Regions from separate parts of the Microbacterium sp. zg-B185 genome, predicted to be linked through region 1. Evidence: predicted binding sites of a transcription regulator. Region 1 holds the regulator's gene; the other holds the start of a gene.
The links. Region 1 encodes HrcA, which represses chaperone genes, less so after heat shock. Its sites were predicted from a motif close to TTNGCACTCGNNNNNNNCGAGTGCNAA; they were not measured.
Positions count from the first base shown of each region.

Region 2: a site for HrcA is predicted at 1,531-1,557, ahead of groL (chaperonin GroEL). Genes of this name have one in related genera too.

Region 1 is NZ_CP126739.1:1,599,023-1,606,472, forward strand. Features, by position in the region: gene lepA (translation elongation factor 4) at 1-1,691, shown strand, start outside; gene QNO12_RS07730 (DUF1990 domain-containing protein) at 1,744-2,391, shown strand; gene hemW (radical SAM family heme chaperone HemW) at 2,391-3,602, shown strand; gene hrcA (heat-inducible transcriptional repressor HrcA) at 3,689-4,729, shown strand; gene dnaJ (molecular chaperone DnaJ) at 4,784-5,899, shown strand; gene QNO12_RS07750 (16S rRNA (uracil(1498)-N(3))-methyltransferase) at 5,903-6,652, shown strand; gene QNO12_RS07755 (HIT domain-containing protein) at 6,693-7,040, shown strand; gene QNO12_RS07760 (PhoH family protein) at 7,084-7,450, shown strand, end outside.
Region 2 is NZ_CP126739.1:2,386,540-2,393,989, forward strand. Features, by position in the region: gene groL (chaperonin GroEL) at 1-1,495, opposite strand, end outside; gene QNO12_RS11505 (cold-shock protein) at 1,699-1,902, opposite strand; gene QNO12_RS11510 (LytR C-terminal domain-containing protein) at 2,029-2,604, opposite strand; gene QNO12_RS11515 (DUF3263 domain-containing protein) at 2,678-2,929, opposite strand; gene QNO12_RS11520 (DUF2332 domain-containing protein) at 2,939-3,922, opposite strand; gene msrB (peptide-methionine (R)-S-oxide reductase MsrB) at 4,011-4,418, shown strand; gene QNO12_RS11530 (nitroreductase family protein) at 4,415-5,059, shown strand; gene QNO12_RS11535 (DMT family transporter) at 5,063-5,980, opposite strand; gene QNO12_RS11540 (hypothetical protein) at 6,097-6,732, shown strand; gene QNO12_RS11545 (hypothetical protein) at 6,950-7,243, shown strand; gene QNO12_RS11550 (Rieske 2Fe-2S domain-containing protein) at 7,373-7,450, shown strand, end outside.

The sequences.
Region 1 (7,450 bases):
ACCTCGACCGCATGGACATCGAGCGTGAGCGCGGCATCACGATCAAGAGCCAGGCGGTGCGGATGCCGTGGCAGCTGGACGGGGTCACGCACGCTCTGAACATGATCGACACCCCCGGCCACGTGGACTTCACCTACGAGGTGAGTCGTTCGCTGGCGGCGTGCGAGGGCGCGATCCTGCTGGTGGACGCGGCTCAGGGCATCGAGGCGCAGACGCTGGCGAACCTCTACCTCGCCCTGGAGAACGATCTGCAGATCATCCCGGTGCTGAACAAGATCGACCTGCCCGCCGCGGATCCCGAGAAGTACGCCAGAGAGCTCGCCAGCCTGATCGGCGGCAAGCCCGAGGACGTGCTGCGCGTCAGCGGCAAGACCGGCGTGGGCGTGGAAGAGCTGCTCGACCAGGTCATCCGGCAGATCCCCGCCCCGCAGGGGGATCCGACTGCGCCCACTCGCGCCATGATCTTCGACTCGGTCTACGACTCCTACCGTGGCGTGATCACCTACGTGCGCATGATCGACGGGTCGCTCAGTCCCCGCGAGCGCATCCAGATGATGTCCACGCGCGCGGTCCACGAGCTGCTCGAGATCGGCGTCTCCTCGCCCGAGCCCACCCCCACACGCGGTCTCGGCGTGGGGGAGGTCGGATACCTGATCACCGGCGTGAAGGACGTCCGTCAGTCCAAGGTGGGTGACACCGTGACCAGCGCGGCCAAGCCGTCGAAGGACGCGCTGCCCGGCTACACCGATCCCAAGCCGATGGTCTTCTCCGGCCTGTACCCGATCGACGGCAGCGACTACCCCGTGCTGCGTGAGGCGCTGGACAAGCTGAAGCTCTCGGACGCCTCCCTCAACTACGAGCCGGAGACCTCGGTGGCGCTGGGGTTCGGATTCCGCTGCGGGTTCCTCGGGCTGCTGCATCTGGAGATCGTCACCGAGCGCCTGGAGCGCGAGTTCGGACTGGATCTGATCTCGACAGCGCCGTCGGTGACCTACGAGGTGACCACCGACGACGGCAAGACATACACCGTCACCAACCCCAGCGAGTTCCCCTCGGGCACCAAGATCGCCAGCGTCACCGAGCCGATGGTCAAGGCCGCGATCCTCGCGCCGAAGGACTACGTCGGCACGATCATGGAGCTGTGCCAGTCACGGCGGGGCACCCTCCTGGGCATGGAGTACCTCGGTGAGGATCGCGTCGAGATCCGTTACACCATCCCGCTCGGCGAGATCGTCTTCGACTTCTTCGACCACCTCAAATCCAAGACGGCCGGTTACGCCTCGCTGGACTACGAACCGAGCGGGCACCAGGAGGCCGACCTCGTCAAGGTCGACATCCTGCTCCAGGGCGAGCCCGTCGATGCGTTCAGTGCCATCGTGCACCGGGACAAGGCCTACGCGTACGGCGTGCTGATGACGGAGCGGCTGAAGAAGCTGATCCCGCGTCAGCAGTTCGAGGTTCCCATCCAAGCCGCGATCGGCGCCCGCATCATCGCCCGCGAGTCGATCCGCGCGATGCGCAAGGACGTCCTGGCCAAATGCTACGGCGGCGACATCACCCGCAAGCGCAAGCTCCTCGAGAAGCAGAAGGAGGGCAAGAAGCGCATGAAGATGGTCGGACGCGTCGAGGTCCCCCAGGAGGCGTTCATCGCCGCGCTGTCGGGGGACACCGAGACCAAAGACAAGAAGTAGTTGCTGAACGCGTCCGATGACGCCTTCAGGAACCCGAACTAGGCTGGAATCCATGCGCCGCGGGACCTTCAGAGATGAGACGGTCGACTATGCCGCCGTGGGAGCGACGCAGGCCGCAGACCTGATGCACTATCCGCCCGAGCGGAGCCTGCCCGCAGAGGAATCCTGGCGGATCGGCAGCGGCCAGGCGCGGTTCGAGAGCGCGAGCGACGCGCTCCTGTCCTGGGGTGCGCAGCGGGGCGCGGGACTCGAGCTGAGCGACGTGCGACCCGCCGCGGGGCCGATGTACTCCGGGGTCAGTTTCGATTCGGAAGGCAATCCGCTCGCCCCCAGCAAGCTCGAAGCGGATCAGCGCTTCGACTCGGACGGTACGCCGTACGTCGGGCCGGGCACCACCGTCCGTGTCGACGGTCGTGTCCGCGGCATGAGCGTCGGCGGGGAGCTGCGCGTCATCTTCGCGATCGAGGAGCCTCGGCGGGTCGGTTTCGCATTGGGGACCGTCGGCGGATCGGTCGTGAGCGGCGAGGAATCGTTCATGGTGCAGTGGTACGACAACGATGAGGTGTGGTTCACCGTGCGCGCGTTCGACGCGCCCTCCGCGCTGCTCTACCGCGTCTTCCCCCGTCTGGTCCGCCGCCGCCGCCGCGAGCTGTTCACGCGCTACCTCCGCGCGATCTCGCCCCTGTACACCACGCCCTGATGGGATCGGCGCTCCCGCTCGGTGAGCCCGTGCCGCGGGACGGGTCCGTTCCGGCGACCATCGATCCCGCTGCGCAGTTCGGCGTCTATCTGCACGTGCCGTTCTGCCGCGTGCGGTGCGGATACTGCGACTTCAACACCTACACCGCGGATGAGCTGCGCGGGGCGCGCCAGGACCAGTACGCCGACACTCTGCTGCAGGAGGTGCAGCTGGCCGGTCGGGTGCTGTCCCAGATCGGTCCGCCCCGCCCCGCCGCCACCGTGTTCTTCGGCGGGGGCACGCCGACGCTGCTCCCACCGGGTGACCTGGTGCGCATGCTCGAGGGTGTCCGCTCGACGTTCGGCATCGCGCCGGATGCCGAGATCACCGTCGAGGCCAACCCGGACACGGTGACCGGCGCGACCGCGTCGATGCTCGCCGCGGTCGGGGTGACCCGGCTGTCGATCGGGATGCAGTCCGCGGTCCCGCACGTTCTCGCGGCGCTGGATCGCACCCACGTACCCGGGAACGTCCGCACCGCGGTCGAGGCCGCGCGGAATGCGGGACTGGACGTGAGCCTGGACCTGATCTACGGAGCGCCGGGCGAGTCGCTGGCGGACTGGCGGGCTTCGCTCGAGGCGGCCGCGGCGCTGCAGCCGGATCACATCTCGGCCTACGCGCTCATCGTGGAGGAGGGGACCAAGCTCGCGCGCCAGATCCGCCGCGGCGAGGTCGTCACACCCGATGACGACCTCCAGGCGGACATGTACGAGCTTGCAGACGACCTGCTCGAAAGCGCCGGCTACCAGTGGTACGAAGTGTCCAACTGGACCCGCGATGCGGCGCACCGCTCCCGGCACAACATGGCCTACTGGCAGGGTGCGGACTGGTGGGGTTTCGGTCCCGGTGCCCACAGCCACCTGGCCGGCGTGCGCTTCTGGAATGTGAAGCATCCCGCCGCGTACGCCCAGCGCCTGGCGGCGGGCGAGTCGCCCGCCGCGGCGCGCGAGCGACCGGATGCCGCAGCACGGGCGCTGGAGAGCGTGCTGCTGCGCACGCGCGTGCGGGAGGGACTGCCCATCTCCGAACTGCTCGGCGAGGGCCGCCACGCGGTCGCCGCCCTCATCGCCGACGGTCTGATCGACGGTTCCGCGGCCGTGCACGGTCGCATCGTGCTGACCCGTCGGGGCCGGCTGCTGGCGGACGCCGTGGTGCGCGCCCTCACCGACTGAGGAGCATCCCGCTCGCCGCGTCTGCGATCCGGTAGAATTGGCACTCAGATCGTAGGAGTGCCAATTCGAGCGCGTGGGGAGGCGAGATGGTCACCGACAGAGGACTGCAGGTGCTGCGGGCGATCGTTCAGGACTTCGTCGACACGCGCGAGCCGGTCGGCAGCAAGGCCATCGTGGAACGCCACGCGTTCGGCGTGTCCGCAGCGACGATCCGCAACGACATGGCCCTGCTGGAGGACGAGGAGCTGATCGCAGCCCCGCACACCTCCTCTGGTCGCGTCCCCACCGACAAGGGCTATCGCGTCTTCGTCGATCATCTCGCCGAAGTGCGGCCCCTGTCGCCGGCCCAGCGCAGCGCGATCTCGGCGTTCCTCGATGGCCCCGGCGACCTCGACGACGTGCTGGCGCGGACGGTGCGTGCGCTGACTCAGCTGACCGGTCAGGTCGCCATCGTGCAGTACCCGTCCTTCGCGCGCGCCACGATCTCGCACGTCGAGCTGGTGCAGCTCGGCGGCGGGCGCATCCTGGTGATCGTGGTGACCGACACCGGCCGGGTCTCGCAGCGGCTCGCGTTGGTCCGAGACGAGTTCGACGACGAGGATCTGGCTCGGGTGCGCGCCGAGGTCGCCTCCCTCGTGGTCGGCCTGCCTGTGCGTGAGGGCGTCCAGCGCGTGCAGGAGCGCCTGGCACAGGATGACCCGTCGCCGACGCCACCGGACGTGGCGACCGCGGCGATCGTGCGGGTCCTCGCCGAAGAGCTCGAGGAATTCCGCCACGACCGGCTCGTCATGGCCGGCGCAGCCAATCTCGCGCGCAGCGAGGCGGACTTCCGAGGGAGCATCTATCCGCTGCTCGAGGCGATCGAGGAGCAGGTGACCCTCATGAAGCTGATGAGCGAGATGGTGGCGGACGATCACGGTCTGGCGGCCAGCATCGGTCGGGAGAACGAGCCGTTCGGGCTGGCCGAGGCATCGGTCGTGGCGAGCGAATACGACGCCACCGGCGCTCGGGCCAGGGTCGGCCTGCTCGGCCCCACGCGGATGGACTATCCGACGAATTTCGCGGCGGTACGAGCCGTCGCGCGCTATCTCACCCGGATGCTCGACGAAGACGAGAGTGCCCGCTGACGCGGCATCCGGAACCAGATGATCCCGCGCGACGCGCGGACAGGAAGGCGATTTGTGGTCGACCACTACGAGGTCCTCGGAGTTGCGCGCGACGCGACCCCGGACGAGATCAAGAAGGCGTACCGGCGTCTTGCGCGGGAGCTTCATCCCGACGTCAATCCCGGAGATGACGCTTCCGAGCGATTCAAGCTCGTGACCCACGCGTACGACGTGCTGAGCGACCCCGATCAGCGGGCGCGCTACGACGTCGGCGGGAACGATTCGCCCTTCGGCGGCGGCGCGCAGGGCTTCGGCGGCTTCGGCGACATCTTCGAGACCTTCTTCGGGTCCGGGGGAGGCCAGCGCGCCGGACGGCCGCGGTCCCGTCGTGAGCGCGGGCAGGACGCGCTGGTCCGGGTGACCCTGGACCTGAAGGACGTCGTGTTCGGCGTGCATCGGGACATCGACGTGGACACCGCGGTGCTGTGCGACACGTGCCACGGATCGTGCACCCAGCCCGGAACGTCCCCCGTCACGTGCGACATCTGCCACGGGTCCGGCCACGTGCAGCGCACCGTGCGCAGCCTGCTCGGAAACGTCGTGACCAGCCAGCCGTGCGGCGTCTGCCAGGGTTACGGCACGACGATCCCCTACCCGTGCGCCACCTGCCAGGGCCAGGGCCGCGTCCGCGCCCGACGCACCGTCTCGCTCGACATCCCCGCCGGCGTGGAGACGGGTCTGCGGCTGCAGCTTCCCGGGTCCGGCGAGGTCGGCCCCGCCGGCGGTCCCAACGGCGATCTCTACATCGAGGTCACCGTCTCGCCGGATGAGGAGTTCAGCCGTGACGGGGACGACCTGCTCGCGACGCTGGAGGTGTCGATGCCCGATGCGATCCTGGGCACCACCACGACCATCGAGTCCCTCGACGGACCTGTCGACCTGGAGATCCGGCCGGGGGTTCAGGGCGGCGACGTGCTGACCATCAAGGGTCGCGGCATCACCCCGCTGCGGGGCACGCAGCGCGGCGACCTGCGCGTGGGCGTTCACGTGGTCACGCCCACCCGGCTGGATGCCAAGGAGCGCGCCCTGGTCGAAGAGTTCGCCAAGCGGACCAAGTCGCCGCCGCCGCGACTGGCCGAATTCCACCAGGGACTGTTCGCGAAGCTGCGCGACCGCTTCCGGAACGGATGACCGGTGGCGCTGCACTTCCTGCTGCCGGAGGCCGTCCAGCGCAGCGCGGTGGAGGCGCAGCCCGGTGACACGGTTCTGCTGACCGGCGCCGAGGCGCATCACGCGGCGGCGGTCCGCCGAGTCCGGGTCGGTGAGGGCGTCACCGTCGGCGATGGCCGAGGTACGTGGCTGTCGGGGGAGTGCGAATCTGTGTCGCCTCGAGAGGTGGTGGTGCGGATCACGGCGCGCGCCGACATCCCCGCTCCCGTCCCGCGCATCGTGCTCGCGCAGGCGCTGGCCAAGGGGGATCGCGATGAGCTTGCGGTCCAGGCGGCGACCGAACTCGGAGTCGACGAGATCCTCCCGTGGCAGGCCGCCCGGAGCGTTTCCCGGTGGGACGCGGCGAAGGCGGACAAGGGCCGCACTCGCTGGGCGGCGATCGTGCGCGAAGCCGCCAAGCAGGCGCACCGGGCGTGGGTTCCGGACGTCGCACCGCTGGCGACGGCCGCCGAGCTGGCAGCGCGCGCCGCGGCATCCCACGTCATCGTCCTCGAGCCCTCCGCCGACCTGCGCCTGAGCGCTCTGAGCCTGAGCCCCGGAACGCGCGAGGTGATCCTCGTCGTCGGACCAGAAGGCGGCATCGCTCCGGAAGAGCTGCTGCTCCTGCAGCGCGCCGGGGCGACCGCGGCCCGACTGGGGGACACCGTGCTGCGCACCTCGACCGCCGGTCCCGCGGCCCTGGCCGTCCTCAACGCCGCACTGGGACGCTGGTGAGCGCCCGCCGCGGCAGGTGCCCCGCCGGTAGACTGGCCGGATGAGCGAACCGTCGATCTTCACCCGCATCCTGAACGGCGAGATCCCCTCGGAGATCATCGCCGAGACGGAGAACGCGTTCGCGATCCGCGACATCGCGCCCCGTGCGCCCGTGCACCTGCTGGTGATCCCCAAGTCCGACGAATACCGGAACGTCGTGGAGCTGGCGGCGGGCGATCCCGACCTGCTCGCCGAGCTGGTCGGGCTGGCCAACTCGGTGGCCGCCGAGCACGCGGATGGCGATTTCCGACTCGTCTTCAACACCGGCCCCCGCTCCGGTCAGACCGTCTTCCACGTCCACGGGCACGTCCTGGCCGGGGACCTGACCGAATCGGGTCTCGGTGGCTGACGCCGACGCCACGGTGGAACGTCTGTACGCGGACGGGGTCGCGATGGTGCAGCTCCTGGGACCCCAGGACCGGCTGCTGCGCGTCGTCGAGCGCGAGCACCCCGAGGTGGATGTGCACGTCCGAGGCAACGAGATCACCCTGACCGGGGATGCCGCGGCCGTCGCCGCTGCGCGCGGCCTCGTCGAAGAGCTGCTGGCGATGACCAAAGCCGGTCACTCGCTCGGTCCGACCGATGTGTCCTCCTCCAACCGCATCCTCCAATCCGAAGGCTCCCCGCGCCCTTCCGAAGTGCTCGGCGAAGCGATCCTCTCGTCGCGGGGGCGGACCATCCGGCCCAAGACCCTCGGACAGAAGGCGTACGTCGACGCCATCGAGGAGAGCACGATCGTCTTCGGGATCGGCCCGGCCG
Region 2 (7,450 bases), 790 kb from region 1:
GCGTGACCTTGGCCGGGTCGATGATGCCCTGTGCGAACAGGTCACCGTACTCACCGGTTGCGGCGTTGAGGCCATGACCGATGGGCAGTTCGGCAACCTTGTTCGCGACGACACCGGGCTCGAGACCGGCGTTCAGCGCAATCTGCTTGAGCGGTGCCTCGATGGCCACGCGAACGATGTTCGCGCCGGTCGCCTCGTCACCGGTCAGGTTCAGCGTCGCGAACGCGACCTTGCCTGCCTGGATCAGCGCGACGCCACCACCGGGGACGATGCCCTCTTCGACCGCAGCCTTCGCGTTGCGGACAGCGTCCTCAATGCGGTGCTTGCGCTCCTTGAGCTCGACCTCGGTTGCCGCACCCGCCTTGATGACGGCAACGCCACCTGCGAGCTTGGCGAGACGCTCCTGGAGCTTCTCTCGGTCGTAGTCACTGTCGGTGTTCTCGATCTCGCGACGGATCTGGGTCACGCGACCCTCGATCTGAGCGGCGTCGCCGGCACCTTCGATGATGGTCGTCTCGTCCTTGGTGATGATCACCTTGCGAGCGCGGCCGAGCAGATCCAGCGTCGCGTTCTCCAGCTTGAGACCGACCTCTTCGGTGACGACCTGGCCACCGGTGAGGATCGCGATGTCCTGCAGCTGCGCCTTACGACGGTCGCCGAAGCCGGGAGCCTTGACCGCCGCCGACTTGAAGATGCCGCGAATCTTGTTGAGCACGAGAGTCGCAAGCGCCTCGCCCTCGACGTCCTCGGCGATGATGACGAGCTCCTTGCCGTCCTGGATCACCTTGTCGACGATCGGCAGGAGATCCTTGATGTTGGAGATCTTCTGGTTCGCGATCAGGATGTACGCGTCTTCGAAGACAGCTTCCTGACGCTCCGGGTCGGTGACGAAGTAAGGGTTGATGAAACCCTTGTCGAAGCGCATGCCCTCGGTGAGCTCGAGCTCGGTGCCGAACGTCTGCGACTCCTCGACGGTGACGACGCCTTCCTTGCCGACCTTGTCGATCGCCTCGGCGATCAGGTCGCCGATGGTGGTGTCAGCCGCGGAGATCGATGCCGTGGCCGCGATCTGCTCCTTGGACTCGACGGGCTTGGCCGAAGCGAGCAGTTCGTCCGAGATGGCCTGGACGGCCTTCTCGATGCCGCGCTTCAGCGAGATGGGGTCAGCGCCGGCTGCGACGTTGCGCAGGCCTTCGCGGACAAGTGCCTGAGCCAGCACGGTTGCGGTGGTGGTGCCGTCGCCAGCGACGTCGTCGGTCTTCTTGGCGACCTCCTTGACGAGCTCCGCGCCGATCTTCTCGAACGGGTCGTCGAGTTCGATCTCCTTGGCGATCGAGACGCCGTCGTTCGTGATCGTGGGGGCGCCCCACTTCTTCTCAAGTACGACGTTGCGACCGCGGGGGCCCAGTGTCACCTTGACGGCGTCAGCCAGGATGTTCAGGCCGCGCTCGAGACCACGACGGGCCTCCTCGTCGAAAGCGATGATCTTAGCCATGTGTTTTCTCGTCCCTCCCGGACGTATGCGAATTCTTAGCACTCAGATGTGTCGAGTGCTAATCCATTCTGGCACTCGGCACTACCGAGTGCAAGCCGCAGGGAGCAAGCCGACTCCGGACGTCATCCGGGCCGGGGACGAACACATGGCCGTCGGACCAGGCCGACGCGCGCCGGGGGGCGCCGCGCGTCGGCGCGAGGGAGTCAGGTTACGACGCGAACGGACTCCGCCTGGGGCCCCTTCTGGCCGGTGCCCACGATGAACTCCACGGCCTGGCCCTCCTCGAGGACGCGGAATCCGCTCATGTCGATGTTGGAGTAGTGCACGAAGACGTCCTGCCCCTCTGCCACGGTGATGAAGCCGAAGCCCTTCTCGGCGTTGAACCACTTGACGGTGCCTTGGGTCATGAGACTCTCCTGGATTGCGGGGAAACACCGCCATCGTATGCACGCCGATGCGCGCGGATTCAGGTCTGAGACCAGTGTTGACACGCGTGCATCGAACTGTTTACCCGCGTGAAACACGGGTGGCCGTCACGGTGCGGGAGTGGCGTCCGGCGGCGTCGATGTGCGATCCAGTCCGATGACGATCGTCAACTGTCGCGCTTCCGGATCCTCTGCCGGCTGGTACACGTCGCTCTGCTCGATCCGGGCTCCGCCGATCACCTCGGCAAGCCCGGCTGCGGCGGCCTCATCCTCGGGCAGGTAGTAGTAGATCGTCGTCTCGGCGAAGTCTGTCGAACCGGCCTCGCTGGCCAGCACGGTGTCCTCGGCCCAGCCGGCGGCGACGACGACGTCCTTCGTCTGCGTCGCCAGTCCCGACTCCGGGGTGGCGTTCAGAACCAGGACGTCGAAGGTGGTGTCCACGACCGGCGTGACGATCGGCAAGGGGGCGACGGTCGGCTCCGGGGTCGGGAACAGCACCACCCGGCCGCTGACCAGAAGAGTTCCGAAGATGCCGACCGCGATCAGCACGACGGTCGCCAACACCGCCCAGAACAGCACGACCCAGCCGCGCATCCGCGGATTCTCGGCGCGATGGGCGCCGACCCGGCCCGCATCCGCGGGAAGGTCGTCGAAGCGGTCCCGCGGGAAGGTCGTTCTCGGCACCCCCCGATGGTACCCGCCCGCGGCCGGAGCCCGTGCGGCGTGCCGATGGAGGTCCTGCGCGGCGGCGATACGACTACCGGGGAGCCCCGGAGGCGCGGGCGAGGCGGGCCTGCTGCCGCGCGTCGCGGATGCGGCGGAGCCGTTTCACGAGCATCGGGTCGTGCTCCTGAGCGTCGGCGGTGTCGATCAGCCGGCCGAGCAGCTGGTAATAGCGTGCCGGTGACAGATTCAGATCCGCCCGGATCGCCTCCTCCTTCGCCCCCGCGTGCCGACGCCACTCCGCCTCGAACCGGAGGATGGCACGGTCGCGGTCGCTGAGGGGCACGCCATCACGCTAGCGCCGTCCGGACGCCCCACCCGTGCGCCACTCCACAGAAGCCCCGAGCGGGTCGACCGTCGCCAGCGGCGCACCGTCGCGCGTCAGGACGAAACCGTCCCACCCGTCCCGCTCGGCGCCGCGATTCCACTGCCGGTGCACCATCGGGGGGTCGATCGAGACCCACACCGCGTCCATCGCGGCGATGATCGAGCGCAGGCGGTCGCGGCCGGCCCGCGGGATGTGCGGCAGCACGCCCGGCGTGGTCACCACCAGCGTCGCCTCCGACGGGGCGGAGGCGGCGAGCTCCTCGAGCTCCCCGGGCACGGTCGCGTCGCCGCGTACGAGCAGGGGCGGGTCGGCGCAGACCAGGTCGAGTGCGGCCTCGATCCGCTGCGCGCGGCCCTGCTCCCCCGGCCAGACCAGGCTGAGCAGGAACCGGCGGTCAGCGGCATCCGAGGCATCCAGCGGTGCCAGGTCGATGCCGGCGCGCCAGATCACATCCGGCAGCCGCAGCGGCGGTCTCCCATGGACGGCCGATTCGAGCACCACGGGCGAGACACCGTCGTGAGGATCCAGGGCGGGTCCGCCGCGGTAGCGGTAGGAGTACCGGTCCGGATAGAGGCACAGACCCGCACTGGCCCCCACCTCCAGCAGCGCCAGGGGGCCCTCCAGCCCGCTGAGCGCCGGCAGCAGTGCGGCGCACCGCAGCGGGTCGTTGGTCTGCAGGGTGCGCCGGGAGCATTCCGCCACGACGGCGTCCGCATGCCCGATCAGCCACTCCCGCCATTGCCGGTACGGATCCTCCGGCGCCCCGAGCATCCGGGTGACCGCGAAGACAAGGGGCGGCTGCCGGCGCTCGGCCGGGATGCGCACGAGGATCTCCTGCACAGCGAGGTCGCTCGCGACGCCCGCGGCCCAGTCGGCGTAGAGGGCGGACCGTCCGATCGCCTCATCGAACGCGAATCGTTCGAAGCGTTCGGCGACGGCAGCGGCATCCACCGTCCCATTCTCGTGGTGAGACGGCGGCTGAGCGCGACGTGACCGGCTGCAGTGCGGGAGAATGGAGGCTGGCTAAGGAGGGACTCCCATGACCTACAGCGTTCAGAAGAGCGACGAGCAGTGGCGCGCCGAACTCGCTCCGGAGCAGTACGAGGTGCTGCGAGAGGCCGCCACCGAGCGCCCGTGGACCGGTGAGCTTCTGGATGAGAGCCGTGCCGGGCTCTACACGTGCGCGGCGTGCGGATCGGAGCTGTTCCAGAGCGGTACGAAGTTCGACTCGCACTGCGGCTGGCCGAGCTTCTACGAGTCGGTGCGTCCCGAGGCGGTCGAGCTGATCGAAGATCGCACCCACGGGATGCTGCGCACCGAGGTGCGCTGCGCGTCGTGCGGCTCCCATCTGGGCCACGTCTTCCCGGATGGCGTGGGCACGCCCACGGGCGACCGGTACTGCATGAACTCGCTCGCGCTCGATTTCACTCCCGAATCCGGAACATGACCGTCCCCGCGACCCCTCCGCCCTCCGCCGGCGCGTCGCGCGCAGCCGCGGGCCGCGTGGCCCCGGTCTTGGAGGCGGTGCGGGCGCGGCGCTCCTGGTCGAAAGTGACCGATGTCGCACCCACCCGGTCTCAGCTGCTCACCCTCGTGTCCGCGGCCGGGCGGGTCGCCGATCACTCCTCGCTGCAGCCGTGGCGGCTCATCGAGCTGCGCGGAACCGATCGTGAGCGCCTGGGCAGGGCGATCAACAAGGCCAACGGCGACAAGGGCTCTTCGTCCAAGCCTCTGCGCGCGCCGCTGCTGATCGCCATCGTGGTCAGCTACCGCAAAAACGACAAGGTCCCCCGCTGGGAGCAGGAGGCCGTCGCCGCCGGTGTCGCCCACACGCTGAGCCTGCTGCTGGACGAGGCCGGTTGGGGCGTCATCTGGCGCACCGGGCACTACACCCGCAGCAAGGCGGTCGCCAAGGTGCACGGTCTGGGCAAGCGGGAGGAGCTCCTGGGCTGGCTGTACGTCGGCGGCAAGCCGGCGAACGCCCGGCTCGGACGCCGCAAGGCCGTAGATGCGCGTCATCACCTCACCCGGCTGCCCGCGGACACGGCGACGGTCGAGCGCATCGACGCCGCCGCCGACGAGGTCTGACCGCTAGCGTTGCAGACGCCGCCACGGCACCGTGGCGACCACGACCGACAGCAGAGCGACGACCACCATGGCGACCGCCTGCACCAGCCCGGGACCCGCGGGCGCCGGCCAGAGCACGTCGAGCACGAACGAGGCGATCAGCTGCCCGGCCACCACCCCGAGGCCGAGCAGCAGCACACCGGTGTGTGCGACCAGCGCTGCCGACAGGACGATGTAGGCCACGCCGATCGCGCCGCCGAAGTACAGCCACGGCTCCGTCGGCGCGGCCGCCGGGGTCCCGACCACCGCGACGTGCACGGCCGCGGCGGCGGCGAGGATGAGCGTCCCGCCGATGAAGTTCACCAGCGTCGCCGTCAGCGGTGTCCCGACGCGCTGCTTGAGCCTGCCGTTGGTCGCCTGCTGCCACGCGACGCCGACACCGGTTGCCAGGGTCAGCAGCAGCAGCCACAGCGGGATGCCGCTGAGCCCATCGCCGACCACGGCGATTCCCACCGCGACCAGCGCGAGGGCCCCACCGGCCACGCGGGGCAGGGTCACCGCGACGACTCCCGCCGGCCCGTAGCCGGCACGATCCAGCGCAAGTCCGCAGACCGTCTGGCCGGCCACCACTCCCACGGTGAACAGCGACACCCCGATGATGCCGACGGCGATCCCCTGGGTCGCCACGGTCAGGGCTCCGGCTGCGCCGCCCGCCAGCATCCACCACGGGATGCCGCCTGAACGAACCCCCGAGACGAGCGCGCTGAATCCGCGACGCCCGACCGGGAGTGCGAGGGACAGGACGATGAGAATCAGCAGGCCGGACCCGAACGAGACGGCCCCGGCCACGAGCCCGTCCTCTAGGCGGACACCGAGCTGCCCGTTGATGCGCGCCTGTGCCGCGGTCAGCACCCCGACGAGCACCGCACCGCCCAGCGACATCCAGGCAGGCAGACGTCGGCGGGTCACGTGCCCATCATGCCGTGATGCCGGGCAGGCAGCCGCCGTGTCGGGCACCGCGGTTACCCTGGAGTGTGTCTGTCAGCAGGCGCCGGCGCATGTCACTGACCTGGCTGCCGGCCACGATTCTCGTGCTCGTGATCGGGCTGGTGGTCGTCGCGACCTTCGCGGTGCAGGGTTCGTGGTGGGCCGAAGAGAACCCGGCCGCATCTTCGGACCAGAAGGCGCCGGACGGTTCCAGCATGCTCACCGACGCGGGATTCGACTACGCCAATGTGGAGGGCATCGTCCGGGTGCGCATCGGCGAGGGCGCGCTGCCTGCCGACCAGCTGGGCATGGGCGCCGACGCGGAGAAGTCGGCGCAGTTCCGCCGCCCGGTGCGGGCGGTCATCGCCGGCCGCGACGACGTCTACGTCATCGACGACACCGCCGCGTTGACCGCGACGACCCAGGACGGTGAGCTCGCGTCGGTGGCGGTCACCCTGGACAGCCCCGGGACGTGGTTCGATGCGCTCGCCCACGTCCGCGCGCTGGCCCCGACGGTCGGCTGGAATGAGGAGCAGATCACCGCCCTGGATGAGGAGCTCGCCCGTTTCAACCGGGACGGGACCGAAGACGCATTCACGGCGACCGTCGGTCCTTCCGATGGCGGCGCTCAGGTCACCGCGCAGCTTCTGTTCCATCGCGACGGCGGCACGACCCTCGTGACGCTGGTCTTCGAGCCGGGCCGCTGAGGCAGCCGAACCGGACGCCGCATCCATTGCCGCGCCGAGCGGACGGGGTTATCCTCAGGGTGACGTCCGACGAGTGGGCTGAGCCGTCGAGGTCGCGCAGCGAGGCAAGGTGGCCTCCGCAGGCCATGGTCGGCGACCCGTCGGGCGTCAACGGGCCTCCGCCGGTGGTCAGGTGGCGCGTCGCCCGTCAGGGCTGGGACCTGACTTGGGAGTGGTCATGGCAAGAGCGGTGGACTCCAGGTTCGAACTGAAGCGGCTGACAGCGACGGAATGGGTGATCAACGACAACTGGTTCGCATTCAACGATCCGCGCCGCACGGTCGCATGCGTCGATGAGATCAGCCAGCTCGAGGTCGAGGTGATCTGGTTGCGAGAGCTGGCGCTACCGGACCGGTACCCGTCGATCGCGGGTGTTCTGGAAGATGTCGCACGGACGGTCTCGGCATCCACGAAACCCACGCCGATTCCGCACCGGCGCCCGGTGACGGCGCGCTCGATGATGGCGGGGTGAGCCGGCCGAGCGCCGAAAGCCCGCAGCGCACACCCGCGCGCCCACGCAGGTGGAGCGCACGCGGTCTGTGCGGCGCGGCATCCACCGGCGTGTGCGAACACGGCAATCGGGCGCTGATACGGTGACCGGATGGGCATGCCGACGCAGACGGGGAATTCGATCAAGGTGGGTGTCGTGGGCGACATCGGCGAGGACGAGGCGCTGGTG